DNA from 4 places in the Streptomyces sp. NPDC048277 genome. Region 1 is predicted to be linked to each of the others. Evidence: riboswitches for the same ligand, from Rfam matches in the RefSeq annotation. Region 1 holds a riboswitch; each other region holds the start of a gene.

Region 1 (3,833 bases):
CCGCTCGCTCCGGCAAACCTGGACGGGCACACATCGGATGCACGGGACATATCGGGAGTCGGGTCGTGGGCCCTGGAAAGGCACCGGAGAACGGGTCCGCGGTCGCCCGCACCCTGGCCCGCTTCCTGCCCAGCCTGCTGATCGTCTCCGGTGTCTGCTACGACCTCCTCACCCCGAAGGCCTTCACGGCCGTCCCCTTCTTCACGGCCGCCCCGCTGATCGCCGCGCCCCTCTCCTCCCTGCGCACCACCGTCCTCACCGGCCTGGCGTCCGTCCTCGCCACCTACACCGTGCACGCCCGCTTCGGCTCCCACCTCGACGCCGACGGCGTCACCGAGATCCTCACCGTGGCCACCGTCGCCGTCCTCGCCGCCGGCATCAACCGGATCGTCCGCATCGGCGACCTGCGCCTCGCTTCCGCCCACGAGATCGCCGAGGCCGCCCAGCGGGCCGTACTGCCCGAACCCGCCGAGCGGATCGGCGGCTTCGAGATCGCCGCCCGCTACGAGGCGGCCCAGGAGGGCACCTTCATCGGCGGCGACCTGTACGCGGTCCAGGACACCCCGTACGGCGTACGACTGGTCGTCGGCGACGTCCGCGGCAAGGGCATGGGCGCGGTCGCCGCCGTCGCCGTGGTCATCGGCGCGTTCCGGGAGGCCGCCGAGCAGGAGGCCACGCTGGAGGCGGTCGCGGGGCGGCTGGAGCGGGCGCTGACCCGTGAGAGCGTCCGGCGCGGCGGGGTCGAGGCCGACGAGGGGTTCGCCACCGCCGTGCTCGCCGAACTCGCCGAACCCCCGCAGGGCGACGGCACGATACGGGTGGTCAACCGCGGTCATCCGCCGCCCCTGCTGCTGTACGGCGACGGCCGGGTGAGCCCGGTGCGGGCGCCCGGGGCCGCGCTGCCGCTCGGGATGGCCGGGCTGGGGGCGTGGCCCGACCGCGCCACGGAGCACACGTTCCCGAGCGGGGCCACGCTGCTGCTGTACACCGACGGCCTCTCCGAGGCGCGGGACGCGCACGGCCGGTTCTACGACCCCGAACGGCGGCTGACCGGCCGTACCGGCACCTCCCCCGGCGCCCTGCTGGCCCGGCTCGCCGCCGAGGTGCGCCGGCACACCGGCGGCGGCATGACGGACGACATGGCGCTGCTCGCCGTACGGCGACCGTGAACGCGGTGGGGTGACACAGGGTGCCCGGACGACCGCCCTCCGCGTAACATTTGAGTCACCATCAAAACCCGGGTGACTCCTGATGCGAACAGAAGGCCTGGTCAACTCGCCCGTTTTTCACCCGTCACGGCTGGAAAGTCCATGCTGTGGAAGCTTAATGATCAAGGTGAACGGCTTGGAATCTGACGGCTGGGTCTATTAACGTTCGATAACGCAGCGCGGTCGTCCCAGCCGTCACCCGCGACGGCTCCGTGCGCACGCGCCGAATCCCGCAAGGGAACCGGGGAACCACCACCTTGGGGTGAATCGCACGGCTACCGCCGGGTAGGAAACGGCCGGTATACGCGCGTAGGAGACCTTCCTGCTCCGAACCCGTCAGCTAACCCGGTAGGCGGCGGAAGGAAAGGAGTGCGCCCGCGTGGCGTCCAACCGGCCTGCCCCCACAGCCCCGTTCGTGCCCAGCCAGCGTCAACCCGACACCTTCGGCTACGGCAGCTACCGCACCGACGAGGGCCCCTGGGAGGAGTGGAACCCCACCGAGGAGTCCCTCGCCCCGGAACGCGGCCGGCACCGGGTCGCCAGGCAGAAGGGCGGCGGACTCGCCCGCAGCTCCACGGTTCTCGGCGTCGGCGTCATAGCCGCCGTCGGCGCGGGCGGCATGGCCAGCGCCAACACCGGCAAGCCGCCGGTCTCCATCTCCATTCCCGACCTGCCCTCCGTCGACTCCCTGCTCGGTGAGGGCGGCGGCCACCAGGCCACCCAGACCGCGCTCAGCAGCGTCACCAGGACGAACGCCACCGACGCGGACTCCTCCTCGTCCGACGCCGGTGAGGCGCTGCGCAACCGGATCATCGCCCAGGCCGAGCGGCAGCAGGGCCAGGTCGACAGCAAGGCCGCCGCCAAGGCCGTGGCCGCCGCCGACCAGGCCGTCGCCGCCGCGGAGGCCAAGGCCGAGAAGGCCGCCGCCGCCAAGGCCTCCGACGCCAAGGAGAAGGCGGAGGCCGCCGCCAAGGCGAAGACCGAGCGGGACCGGCTCGCCGCGCTGGCCAAGCAGTACACGCTGCCGGTCGTCTCGTACACGATCACCGGCACCTTCGGCCAGGCCGGCTCCATGTGGTCCTCCGGCTACCACACCGGCCTCGACTTCGCGGCCCCCACCGGCACGCTCATCAAGGCCGTCCACAGCGGCACCGTCACCGAGGCCGGCTGGGCCGGGTCGTACGGGTACCGCACGATCATCACCCTCGACGACGGCACCGAGCTGTGGTTCTGCCACCAGTCCTCGATCGGCGTCTCGGTCGGCCAGAAGGTCTCCACCGGCGACGTGATCGGCCGCGTGGGCGCCACCGGCAACGTCACCGGGCCGCACCTCCACCTGGAGGTCCACCCCAACGGCCAGGCCACCGCCATCGACCCGATGACCTGGCTGCGCGGCAAGGGCCTCAACCCCTGATCCGGACCGCCGCGCTTTACAAGAACTTCGTGTTGCGCCGGTATGGGGCGCCTGGGGACGCGTGTTGAAGTGAAGCATGACTGCTTCTTCCGCTTCCCCTTCCCTCCGTAAGCTCGGCGCCTCCGACCTGGAGGTCTTCCCGCTCGCCCTCGGTGGCAACGTCTTCGGCTGGACCGCCGACGAGGCCACCTCCTTCGCCGTCCTCGACGCCTACACGGCCGCGGGCGGCAACTTCGTCGACACCGCCGACTCCTACACGGCGTGGATCGAGGGCAACAAGGGCGGCGAGTCCGAGACGATCATCGGCAAGTGGGTCAAGGCGCGCGGCAACCGCGACGACGTCGTCATCGCGACGAAGGTCAGCCAGCACCCCGAGTACCCGGGCCTGTCGGGCGCCAACATCAAGGCCGCCGCCGACGCGTCCCTGCGCCGCCTGGGCACCGACCACATCGACCTCTACTACACGCACTTCGACCAGCCCGAGGTCCCGGTCGAGGAGATCATCGGCGCGCTCGACGAGCTGGTGCGGGCGGGCAAGGTCCGGCACATCGCCGCGTCCAACGTCACGCCGGAGCGGCTCCAGGAGTCCCTGGAGTTCTCCGACCGCGAGGGCCTCGCCCGGTACGTCGCCCTCCAGCCCCACTACAACCTGGTCTCCCGGGACACCTACGAGGGCCCCCTCCAGGACCTGGCCTCCCGCACCGGCCTCGCGGCGGTCCCGTACTTCTCCCTGGCGGCAGGCTTCCTCACGGGCAAGTACCGCCCCGGTACGACGGTCGACAGCGCGCGGGCGGGCCGTGCCGCCCAGTACCTGGAGTCCGAGCGCGGCCAGAAGGTCCTCGCGGCCCTGGACGAGATCGCCGAGGCCCACACGGCCCCGATCCCGACGGTCGCCCTGGCCTGGCTGGCAGCCCAGCCGACCATCACGGCCCCCATCGCCTCGGCCCGCACACTCGACCAGCTCCCGCCCCTGCTGGGAGTGGCGGACCTGACCCTGACGGAACAGGAACTGGCCCGCCTGACGGCAGCGTCCGCCTGACGGCCCCTGGCCCCTCCGCTCACTTCATTTCGGCCGCAACGGTGCTCGGCCGCCACGGCGTATCCCGGCGGTGCCGAACCCTCCGTAGCCCCCGACGCCGACGCCTACGTCCGGTACGGGTTGTACGAGGGATACGGCGCCGCCGCCCCGTACCACCCCGGCGCCCCATAGG
Region 2 (3,833 bases), on a different contig from region 1:
AAGTCTGTGATCTTCACGTGATCTGCGCGGCATTAACTTGTGACAAGTGATCGTCTGCCTATACGTTCACCCATCAGTGCGGGGCCCTGCGGGACCCGCCGCACCGGTCATCGCTGTCGCTCGAAAGGTTTCCGCATGCTCTCCGGGAACGGCCGTCATCGTCGCCCCCGCCAGGCTCCGGCCCTCCTCGTCGCGGCCGGCGTGACCGGCTCGGCCATCGCCATCCCGCTGCTCGGCGCGGCGAGCGCCAACGCGGCCGACGGCACCACGTGGGACAAGGTGGCCAACTGTGAGAGTGGCGGCTCCTGGAGCGCCGACACCGGCAACGGCTACTACGGCGGTCTACAGATGTCCCAGCAGGACTGGGACAAGTACGGCGGCTCGGAGTTCGCCACCACGCCCGACCAGGCGAGCCGTTCGCAGCAGATCTCGGTCGCCGAGAAGATCCTCGCCGACCAGGGCACCAAGCCCTGGCGGACCTGCGCCCTGCTCGCCGGGCTCTCGTCGGACGACGCCTCGGTGAACGTCGACACGGGCGTCGACGGATCGGATGATTCATCCGGTTCCTCCGACTCGTCGGACTCGTCTTCAGGGCTCTCGAATTCGTCCTCTTCGTCCTCCGCCTCTGATTCCGGCTCCTCCTCGGGCGCCGCGGACTCCGGGGACAGTTCCGCCACTCCCGCCCCCAGCGCGAGCGCGAGCACCGACTCCAAGGCGGACACTCCCAGCAAATCCGCCAAGACGGATAAGTCGGGATCTTCCGACTCCGGCGCCTCGAAGGCCGGTGAGAGTCCCGTCGTACCCGAAACCGACAACTCGGATAATTCCGGCCAGGCCGAGGGTTCTTGGAGTCTGGTCGACACGGGTGCCGTCACCAGCGGTGGCAAGCACCGCGGCGGCTCGGCGGACGAAAGCGTGACAAACGGTCAGAGTGCCGCATCCTCCGGCCGTCACGCCTCCCGGGATGCCGGCACCTACACCGTCCGGGACGGTGACACCCTCGCCTCCATCGCCGACTCCCTTGGCCTCGACGGCGGATGGCGTGCGCTCTATGCCGCGAACAAGGCGGACATCGGTACCGACCCGAACAACATCACCCCCGGTCAGACCCTGAAACTCGGCAGCGAATCGGGCGAAAAGTAGCGGGAGTTGGTGCCCCACTTGAAAGCCAAATGTCCGGTTTGGTGAAAGTGTGGGATGAGTCTCAGAAGCCCTGATCATCTTTGAAATTCACCGGATCGCCTGTTTACGGTCGAGGCCGCTCGTCACCGCGAGCCCCGGCCGTCGCAACGCCGAGTCCTGCCAGCGGCCACCCGGGAACAGTCGTCGCGTCATGCGCCGTAGGCAGGAGCGGGGGACCCAAGGTAAGTGCCGGGTCCGGTAGTTGAGCCCTCAGGGGCCTCACGGCCGAAAGGCCGCCGGAACCGGCTTGGGGTGAAGCCGCGCACCGATGGACAGGTGTGCGGCCGGGCAACTCAACCGGCCCGAACCCGACAGCTCACCTCGCAGGCGTCGGTGAGGGGATCCTCCATGCTGTTCTCCGGCAAGGGCAAGCACCGTCGTCCGTCCAAGGCCGTCCGCGCCATCGCTGTCGCCGGTGTCACCGGTGTCGCCGTCGCCGCCCCGCTCATGGCGGCCGGCAGCGCCTCCGCCGCCACCGCCTCCGAGTGGGACACGGTCGCCAAGTGCGAGTCCGGCGGCAACTGGTCCATCAATACCGGCAACGGCTACTACGGCGGTCTCCAGTTCTCCGCCTCCACCTGGGCCGCGTACGGCGGCACCGCCTACGCCCCGCAGGCCAACCAGGCCACCAAGGCGCAGCAGATCCAGATAGCCGAGAAGGTCCTCGCCGCGCAGGGCAAGGGTGCCTGGCCGGTCTGCGGCACGGGCCTGTCCGGCGCCGCCTACACCGGCAGCGGCTCCAGCTCCGCCGGCTCGTCGAGCAGCAGCACCGGTACCCGCTCGGCCGACACCCAGGCCGCCTCCCGCTCCGCCGAGCGTCCGGCCGCCAAGAAGACCGTCACCACCCCGACCGGCAAGAAGGTCAAGAAGGGCGACGGCGAGTACAAGGTCGTCAAGGGTGACACCCTCAGCTCGATCGCCGAGAAGCACAAGGTCAAGGGCGGCTGGCAGGCGCTGTTCAAGCTGAACAAGGACATCGTCGCCGATGCCGACTTCATCTACCCGGGCCAGCAGCTGCACCTGAAGTAAGACTCAGCTGAACCACAGCCCCCACACAGCCGTGGTCCCCATAGTGGAGACCGCGTGAGGGTCACCCCCGTCCCCCACAGACCCCCGCTCCGGTGCGTTTTCCCCCGTACGCACCGGAGCGGGGTTTCTCTTTGGCCCGTTCTTCTCCCGTTCTTCATCCGGCCCCCCTTTGTTCCGAGCGTGAACAATAGATACCGTCAGTCCTTGTCCACGGGACGGTCGGTCGACGGCCGACGGCCCCGGGACGGTTAGGCTCTAGTCGCAAGGCTGAGCAAGGGCCGACAAGGCTCACGTGCGCCCCGCACGACCAGCGTCACATCCCAAGAAGGAGATGCTCGTGCCGTCCATCGACGTCGTCGTAGCCCGGGAAATCCTGGACTCCCGAGGCAACCCCACGGTCGAGGTCGAGGTCGGCCTCGACGACGGCAGCACGGGTCGTGCCGCCGTTCCGTCCGGCGCCTCCACCGGCGCCTTCGAGGCCATCGAGCTCCGTGACGGTGACCCCAACCGCTACCTGGGCAAGGGCGTCGAGAAGGCCGTCCTCGCCGTGATCGAGCAGATCGGCCCGGAGCTGGTCGGCTACGACGCCACCGAGCAGCGCCTGATCGACCAGGCCATGTTCGACCTGGACGCCACCGACAACAAGGGCTCGCTGGGCGCCAACGCCATCCTCGGTGTCTCCCTCGCCGTCGCGCACGCCGCCTCCGAGGCGTCCGACCTGCCGCTGTTCCGCTACCTCGGTGGCCCGAACGCGCACCTGCTGCCCGTTCCGATGATGAACATCCTCAACGGCGGCTCGCACGCGGACTCCAACGTCGACATCCAGGAGTTCATGATCGCCCCGATCGGCGCGGAGTCCTTCTCCGAGGCGCTGCGCTGGGGTGCCGAGGTCTACCACACCCTCAAGAAGGTCCTGAAGGCCAAGGGCCTGTCCACCGGCCTCGGTGACGAGGGCGGCTTCGCCCCGAACCTGGAGTCCAACCGCGCCGCGCTCGACCTCATCCTGGAGGCCGTGAAGCAGGCCGGTTACGTCCCGGGTGAGCAGATCGCGCTCGCGCTCGACGTCGCCGCGTCCGAGTTCTACAAGGACGGCAAGTACGAGTTCGAGGGCAAGTCCCGCTCGGCCGCCGAGATGACCGAGTACTACGAGGAGCTCGTCGCCGCGTACCCGCTGGTCTCCATCGAGGACCCGCTGTTCGAGGACGACTGGGCCGGCTGGAAGGTCATCACCGACAAGCTCGGCGACAAGGTCCAGCTCGTCGGCGACGACCTGTTCGTCACCAACCCGGAGCGCCTCGCCCGCGGCATCGAGGAGGGCACCGCCAACGCCCTGCTCGTGAAGGTGAACCAGATCGGCTCCCTGACCGAGACCCTGGACGCCGTCGAGCTCGCCCAGCGCAACGGCTTCAAGTGCATGATGTCCCACCGCTCCGGCGAGACCGAGGACGTCACCATCGCCGACCTCGCCGTCGCCACCAACTGCGGCCAGATCAAGACCGGCGCCCCGGCCCGCTCCGAGCGCGTCGCCAAGTACAACCAGCTGCTGCGCATCGAGGAGATCCTCGACGACGCGGCGGTGTACGCCGGCCGCAGCGCGTTCCCGCGCTTCAAGGGCTGAGCGG
Region 3 (3,833 bases), on a different contig from region 1:
AGTCGCCGGTGAGGACGGCGACCGAGTTCCCCCAACGGGTGTTGGCGCTGTCGACACCGCGCCGCACGGAGGCCTCGTCCATGACGTCGTCGTGGTAGAGCGTGGCCAGGTGGGTGAGCTCGACGACGACGGCCGACGGCACGACGCCCGGCGCGTACGGGTCGCCGAACTGCGCGGCGAGCATCACGAGCAGCGGCCGGAACCGCTTTCCGCCGGCCCGCACGAGGTGCTGCGCGGCCTCCGTGATGAACGGGACCTCACTTTTGGTGGCTTCTAGCAAGCCTTCCTCGACAGCCGTCAATCCGGCCTGGACATCGGCTTCCAGAGCCTGGTCCCGCACGCTCAGCCCGAACGGCCCGACGGTCACGAGGGGTCTCCTGTCTGCTGGTGTCCACTGCCGGTTACACGGTTTGTCGATAGGTCGCTGCCATCACTCAAGTCAGCGTATCCGGTCAGGTTTCGATCACCGATAGCGCCCACGGTTACACCCTGGGCGCTATCGGATCACGACCGGTATGTTTTTGATCAGCCGATACGACCTGACATCCACTGACTTAACAGGAAGTAACGACAGTTGTCCCGAACCGCGACATAAGCCGTGTCCCGAACCAGGGCATACACCGCACCGCGGACCGCTCACACCGCCACACATGACGGCGGACCGCCCGAGGGAGCGCCCGCCCACGGACGACCACCCCTTCTCCGGTCGGCGTCACCTGCCCGGACGTACCTCCTCCGCCGCCCGCCGACGCCGACGGGGACACGCGACACCCATCAATACATCCCTCCCTCACGAGACCGCACACGACGACCTCCACATCCCCTTGACCGACGGAACCTCGCCCTCACGCGCGCGTGGCACCCACTGCCGGACGAGCCCGCACCCTCGCCGCACCGGCCCACCCCCTCCCCCGCCGAGTGACGAGAGCCCGGCGGACGGGAGCACCGCCGTCCAGCGACCGGCGGCACACCCTTGACCCGACGGAGCCGCCGCCTCCTGGGGTGCCTGCGCTTCCTTCCGGATCACGGCCCTCACGCCCGGGCCGCCCAGACTGCCGCCACGGCCCGCCCCACCGGCGACCGCCATGACAACGACCCGCACGACAAAGGAAGTTCCGCCCTCACGTGACCAGGATCACGCACACGCCGGAACTCCCGGCACCCCCTTGCCCCTTGGAACCACCGCCCCCCAGGCGCCTGGTCGACGCGAGTCGATGCCGCACATCGACCTCCCGGCCGCGCTCGACGAGCAGGACCCACTGCCGGCCCACACCCGATCAGGCTCGTCGATTTGCCCGATGGGCCCGAAATTCCGCTAAAACGACAATTCGGGCAATCCGTGAAGTCGCCTGCGGCGCGGGCCCCTTCAGCACCCCCAGGCGGGGTGGTTCACCCGGATGACGGCGGAGCATTTTTGTGTTGAAGTTTCAAAAAACGGATTTCATGAATCCGGCATGTCCCATTTTGCCGTGATTGCGGTTTCGTGAAGTAGGTCACGCGCACCCAAAAGCCGCAGAGCCCGTAAGGCAACCCTTCCTTCCCTTTTCCCGTAGGCCAGTTGAGGCTTGGCAACCGCAAAGGATCAAGCGCCCCATATGCCTCAGATCAAGGTCAATCGGTGTGTTGCGGGAATCAGGTACTTGTTCCGGACATGTGCTCTCGCATACGTTCCGGCTCACCGGGCGGACGCCGAATCCTGCCGCCGCCCGTCGTAACCCATCGACGAGTTCATTTCGTACGGCAGGAGCGGGGGAACCAGGTAAGTCGCCGGACCGGGCGGCCGACGTCACTCACGGACGTCGTTCCGGAACGGCTAGGGGTCAAGTCGCCCCGCCCTCGGGCGGTGCGGCCGGGCACTCCCCGAGCCCGAACCCGACAGCTCACCTCGCAGGCGACGGAGAGGAACTTCGCCATGCCTACTGCCGCTCAGCCCCGTCGCACCCGCATCGCCCGCACACTCACCGCCGTCGGCACCGGCGCCGCCCTGCTCGCCCTCCCGATCATCGGGGCGACCACCGCCGCCGCCACCACCGCCACCTCCACCACGACGCCCTCGAAGACGCTCGCCGGGTACCCGAACAACCTCGACGGCTGGATCCGCGAGTCGCTCGCGATCATGGCCCAGAAGGGCATCCCCGGCTCCTACAACGGCATCCACCGCAACGTGATACGCGAGTCGTCCGGCAACCCTCGGGCCATCAACCTCTGGGACTCCAACGCGGCCAAGGGCATCCCGTCCAAGGGCCTGCTCCAGGTGATCAACCCGACGTTCAACGCCTACCACGTTGCCGGCACGTCGTACGACATCTACGACCCGGTCGCGAACATCACCGCCGCCTGCAACTACGCCGCCCACCGGTACGGCTCGATCGACAACGTCTTCGGCGCGTACTGATCGAGGTTTGAGGAGCCTTCGACGGCTTAATGCCCGCGAATGGCTTCACGGCTTCACGGCGTCATGGCCATACGGCCTTACGGCCTTACGGCCTTACGGAAACAGTCTTTCGAGGACGACGGCGATGCCGTCGTCCTCGTTCGACAAGGTGATCTCGTCGGCCACGGCCTTGAGTTCGGGGTGGGCGTTGGCCATCGCCACCCCGTAGCCCGCCCATTCGAACATGGGAATGTCGTTGGGCATGTCGCCGAAGGCGACGGCCTGTTCGGGGCTCAGCCCCAGATGGTCGGCGGCCAGCGCGAGCCCGGTCGCCTTGGTCACCCCGCACGGCTGGAGCTCCACCGTCCCCGGCCCCGACATGGTGACCGTCGCCAGCGATCCCACCACCGACCGCGCGGTCGTCGCCAGTTCGTCGTCGGACAGGGTGTGGTGGCGCAGCAGCACCTTGCTGATGGGCTCGCACCACAGGTCGTCACGCCGGCCGACGCGCAGCGCGGGCAGCGTGGGGTGGGGCATCAGATAGCCCGGCTCGATGAGCGTGAGCCCGTCGACTCCGTCCTGGTCGACCGCCGCGTACACCTGGCCGACCTCGGCCTCGATCTTGCCGAGCGCGGTCTCCGCCAGTTCCCGGTCCAGGGTGACCGACCACAGCAGCCGGTCCGCGCCGGCGTCGTACACCTGCGCGCCCTGGCCGCAGACCGCGAGTCCCGTGCAGCCGAGGTCGTCGAGGAGCGGGCGCACTCTCGGCGCGGGGCGGCCGGTCACCACGAGGTGCCGGGCGCCGGCCCGGCCGGCCCGCGTGAGCGCGGCGAGCGACCGTTCCGAGAGCGTGTCGTCGCCGCGCAGCAGCGTGCCGTCCAGGTCGGTGGCGATCAGTGAGTACGGGGAGGGTGCGACCATGATCAGAGAATACGGACAGCACGCCGCTGGTACTCACAGTGCGTTTCGGCCTCAAGTGGCGCCCGCCGCTTAGGTGATGGGGGTGTTGTCAGTGGGGCGCGTTACGTTTGCGGTGAGTTGGTTGCACCGATCCGACGGGGGCGGGCGTGGTGACGGACGTGCGGGGAGACTTCCGGGCGCATCTGCTGGAGGCGGCGACCGGTGTGCTGGAGCGGTTCCCGCTGGAGTTGCGGCCCCAGATCTATGCGTTGTCGTTCCATATCTGGCGCGTGGACGACGACTACCGCAGACCGTATGTGGCGATCGGCTACAACACGGAGACCCAGTACGAGGCCGAAAGACGCCTGGCGGACCCGGGCGAGGCTCGCTGGAACTACGCGTGCTGGCTCCTGGACGGCTTCGAGACGCTCGGCAACTGTCCCGAGGACCCGGTCGGCGGCGCGCTGTACGCCGAGGAGACGGGGCGGCTCGGACTCCGGTTCGACGGGGACGGCGACGACGCCGAACTGGACGCCAGGACCGACCTGTTGATGCTGCA
Region 4 (3,833 bases), on a different contig from region 1:
GACGGCCAAGTGACCGAACTCGCCACCATGGACTTCCATCCGCAGCCGCAGCCGGGCGACGCCAGGCCCTGGGCCTTCCCGGCCCCCGAGCGCGGCACGCTGGACAACGGCCTGACCGTGCTGCGCTGCCACCGCCCCGGCCAGCAGGTCGTCGCCGTGGAGGTGCTCCTGGACGCACCCCTGGACGCCGAACCGGCGGGCCTCGACGGCGTCGCCACCATCATGGCGCGCGCCTTCTCCGAGGGCACCGACAAGCACTCCGCCGAGGAGTTCGCCGCCGAGCTGGAGCGGGCCGGCGCCACCCTCGACGCGCACGCCGACCACCCCGGTGTCCGCATCAGCCTGGAGGTCCCGGCCTCCCGCCTCGCCAAGGGCCTCGGACTGCTGTCCGACGCCCTCAGGGCGCCCGCGTTCGCCGACAGCGAGGTCGAGCGGCTGGTCCGCAACCGCCTCGACGAGATCCCGCACGAGCTGGCCAACCCCAGCCGCCGGGCCGCCAAGGAGCTCTACAGGCAGCTGTTCCCGGCGACCGTGCGGATGTCCCGGCCGCGCCAGGGCACCGAGGACACGGTCGAGAAGATCGACGCGGCCGCCGTACGCGCCTTCTACGACCGGCACGTACGCCCGGCCACGGGCACCGCGGTCGTCGTCGGCGACCTGACCGGCATCGACCTGGACGAACTGCTCGGCGAGACCCTGGGCGCCTGGAGCGGCTCCACCGCGCAGCCCCGGCCGGTCCCGCCGGTCAGCGCCGACGACACCGGCCGTGTCGTCATCGTGGACCGTCCCGGAGCCGTCCAGACGCAGCTCCTCATCGGCCGCGTCGGCCCAGACCGGCACGACCGCGTCTGGCCGGCCCAGGTGCTCGGCACCTACTGCCTGGGCGGCACCCTCACCTCCCGCCTGGACAGGGTCCTGCGCGAGGAGAAGGGCTACACCTACGGCGTCCGCTCCTTCGGGCAGGTCCTGCGGTCCGCCCCCGACGGCACCGGCGCCTCGATGCTCGCCATCAGCGGTTCCGTGGACACCCCGAACACCGGCCCCGCCCTGCTGGACCTGTGGACGGTGCTGCGCACGCTCGCCGCCGAGGGCCTCACGGACGCCGAGCGCGATGTCGCCGTGCAGAACCTCGTCGGCGTGGCGCCGCTCAAGTACGAGACGGCGGCGGCCGTCGCCGGCACCCTGGCCGACCAGGTCGAGCAGCACCTGCCCGACGACTTCCAGGCCACGCTCTACCGGCAACTCGCCAATACGGGCACGGTGGAGGCCACCGCGGCGGTCGTGAACGCCTTCCCGGTGGACCGCCTGGTGACCGTCCTCGTCGGTGACGCGGCGCAGATCAAGGAGCCCGTCGAGGCCCTCGGGATCGGCGAAGTCACGGTCGTCGCGGCGGAGTAGCCCCCTGTAGGTACACGCGGCTCCACGCGCGTGTGCGGAGCCCTGGTGGCCGTCGGCCACCAGGGCTCTCGAATGTCCGAATTGGGGCGGAGGTTGCCTTTCTGCCCTGTGGGATGCGCTACAAAAACCGCGATCCGTTTGGGCATTGAAAGCACGCCCTCGTAGGTTCTCCCAGGCTGTCCGTCAGGCAGTGCGCCGCGCCCGCGGCACCGGACAGCCATCGCCGAGTCCCCGTACGGCGCGAGCCAGGGGAGCCGGGGACCCATCGCAGTCCCTGGGGTGAATCGGGCGCCCGCGCGTGTCGCGAGGGGGCCTGTAGGAGACCTTCCTGCTCCGAACCCGTCAGCTAACCCGGTAGGCGAGAGGGAAGGAAAGGACCAGCCTCTACATGGCGTTCATGTGCGCCTCCGGGAAGCACCGTCGTCCCGGCCGGGTGAAGCGCACCACCGCGCAGGCCGCCGGTATCGCGGCCCTCACCACCACCGGTGTCATCGGCACCGTCTCCGCCGCTCCGGCACTCGCCGCCGAGAACTCCGTGGAGCAGACCGGTCTCACCCCGGTCATCACGGTCAGCGACACGGTCGCCGAGCAGATCGACGCCCAGGCCGCGGCCCAGCAGGCCGCCGCCGAGCGCAAGGCGGCCGAGGAGGCCGCCCGCAAGAAGGCCGCGGCAGCGGTCGCGAAGGAGCGCGAGGCCAAGGCACGCGCCGCCCGTGAGGCCGAGCGCAAGCGTCTCAACGCCTTCGTGGCGCCGATCTCCGACTCGTACGTCTCCACCGGCTACAAGACCGGCGGCTCCCTGTGGTCCTCCGGCACCCACACCGGCATCGACTTCCACGCCGCCAGCGGCACGGTCGTACACGCCGTCGGCACCGGCACGGTCGTCTCCACCGGCTGGGGCGGGGCGTACGGCAACGAGATCGTCATCAAGATGGCCGACGGCATGTACACCCAGTACGGCCACCTGTCGTCCATCGGCGTCTCGGTGGGCCAGAAGGTCACCCCGGGCCAGCAGATCGGCCTCTCCGGCGCGACCGGCAACACGACCGGCCCGCACCTCCACTTCGAGGCCCGGACCACGGCGGAGTACGGCTCCGACGTCGACCCGGTCGCCTACCTCCGCAAGCACGGCGTGAACGTCTGACGCGGATGGTGTGAGCACCGCGAGATCCTTCGAAGCCCCGGCCTCCGAGCCGGGGCTTTCGCCGTTTTCGTGCCCCCGGTGTCCAAAATATATCCCTGGATTCCGGCCCGCCGTCGGAAATTCCCGCCCATTGCAATAGAGTCACGGAACGGGACGCCACTGGGCGGCGTTTCACGGGGATTAAGGCGGAGGTCGGACATGCGTATTCCGGCGCACTCGGTATGCACGGCGATCCGGGACGACATCGTCGCGGGTGTCTACGAGCGCGGCAGCCGGCTCACCGAGGAACTCCTGGCCCGCCGCTACGGCGTCTCGCGCGTCCCCGTCCGCGAGGCCCTGCGCACCCTGGAGGCCGAGGGGTTCGTGGTGACGCGTCGGCACGCGGGCGCGTGCGTCGCCGAGCCGACCGAGCAGGAGGCCGCCGACCTGCTGGAGATGCGGATGCTCCTGGAGCCGCTCGGCGCCGCCCGGGCCGCCCAGCGCCGCACCGAGGCCCACCTCAAGGTGCTGCGCGGGCTCGTCCGGCTGGGCCAGGAACGGGCCAGGAGGGGCAACAGCGAGGATCTGCGCTCGCTGGGCGGCTGGTTCCACGAGACGCTCGCCCAGGCCTCCGGCAGCCATGCCCTGACCTCGACGCTCACCCAGCTGCGGCACAAGATCGCCTGGATGTACACCGTCGAGGCGCCCGCCAGTCCCGTGGACTCCTGGGCCGAGCACGGCGCCATCGTGGACGCGGTCACGCGCGGCGACGGCGAGCGCGCGCGGGCGATCACCGCGCTGCACACCGAGCGCTCGACGGCCGTGCACCGGCTGCGCTTCTCCGGCGGTACGGACCGGGCGAACGGTGTGAGGACTTCGCAACACCCCGTAAACATGTCGGGCCTGCGGCATTAACACGCGCGCCGTATACAAAGAGGTGTTATTCGGTGGAGCGGTATTTCTGCTGCCCGAATTCACGCGCGCCGGGAATTGGCGGTTGCGCGTCCGGGGTGTGCCCGCCGCAAACGCGTTGCAAAGGCGGGCGGCGGGTCTTCGCGGAGTCGGATGCGGGGATTTCGTGCGGTCTGGTGCGCGGCTGCGGTAAAGCCATGGGTGGCCGTCGGAAAAACGCGGCACGCGCGTCGGCCCGGAGAGTCCCGGAAGCCGATGGCCGACGGCCGATGCGGGAAACGGCGAGGCCGCGCCGACCCCCGGAGGGGTGACGCGGCCTCGGTCGTGCGGGCGCCGGTGCGCTCAGACGGTCTCGGGGAGTTCCTCGAGACCCTCGGCGACGAGCTTGGCCAGGCGGTCG

What was found. Region 1 has a riboswitch for cyclic di-AMP ahead of AB0D85_RS50645 (M23 family metallopeptidase). Riboswitches for the same ligand answer to the same signal wherever they lie in the genome.
Positions count from the first base shown of each region.
Region 2: another riboswitch for cyclic di-AMP. It lies ahead of AB0D85_RS18190 (transglycosylase family protein); the one in region 1 lies ahead of AB0D85_RS50645 (M23 family metallopeptidase).
Region 3: another riboswitch for cyclic di-AMP. It lies ahead of AB0D85_RS00585 (transglycosylase SLT domain-containing protein); the one in region 1 lies ahead of AB0D85_RS50645 (M23 family metallopeptidase).
Region 4: another riboswitch for cyclic di-AMP. It lies ahead of AB0D85_RS31135 (M23 family metallopeptidase); the one in region 1 lies ahead of AB0D85_RS50645 (M23 family metallopeptidase).

Region 1 covers NZ_JBEZLQ010000052.1:21,065-24,897, reverse strand. Annotated here, with positions in the region: gene AB0D85_RS50650 (PP2C family protein-serine/threonine phosphatase) at 66-1,169, shown strand; cyclic di-AMP (ydaO/yuaA leader) riboswitch at 1,420-1,580, shown strand; gene AB0D85_RS50645 (M23 family metallopeptidase) at 1,588-2,622, shown strand; gene AB0D85_RS50640 (aldo/keto reductase) at 2,699-3,661, shown strand; gene AB0D85_RS50635 (PrsW family intramembrane metalloprotease) at 3,766-3,833, opposite strand, start outside.
Region 2 covers NZ_JBEZLQ010000007.1:229,654-233,486, forward strand. Annotated here, with positions in the region: gene AB0D85_RS18185 (transglycosylase family protein) at 136-1,143, shown strand; cyclic di-AMP (ydaO/yuaA leader) riboswitch at 1,327-1,527, shown strand; gene AB0D85_RS18190 (transglycosylase family protein) at 1,531-2,211, shown strand; gene eno (phosphopyruvate hydratase) at 2,543-3,829, shown strand.
Region 3 covers NZ_JBEZLQ010000001.1:115,719-119,551, reverse strand. Annotated here, with positions in the region: gene AB0D85_RS00590 (polyprenyl synthetase family protein) at 1-367, opposite strand, end outside; cyclic di-AMP (ydaO/yuaA leader) riboswitch at 1,711-1,907, shown strand; gene AB0D85_RS00585 (transglycosylase SLT domain-containing protein) at 1,913-2,395, shown strand; gene AB0D85_RS00580 (Cof-type HAD-IIB family hydrolase) at 2,489-3,295, opposite strand; gene AB0D85_RS00575 (hypothetical protein) at 3,442-3,833, shown strand, end outside.
Region 4 covers NZ_JBEZLQ010000016.1:89,639-93,471, reverse strand. Annotated here, with positions in the region: gene AB0D85_RS31145 (pitrilysin family protein) at 1-13, shown strand, start outside; gene AB0D85_RS31140 (pitrilysin family protein) at 10-1,398, shown strand; cyclic di-AMP (ydaO/yuaA leader) riboswitch at 1,610-1,774, shown strand; gene AB0D85_RS31135 (M23 family metallopeptidase) at 1,787-2,542, shown strand; gene AB0D85_RS31130 (GntR family transcriptional regulator) at 2,741-3,436, shown strand; gene AB0D85_RS31125 (HPr family phosphocarrier protein) at 3,776-3,833, opposite strand, start outside.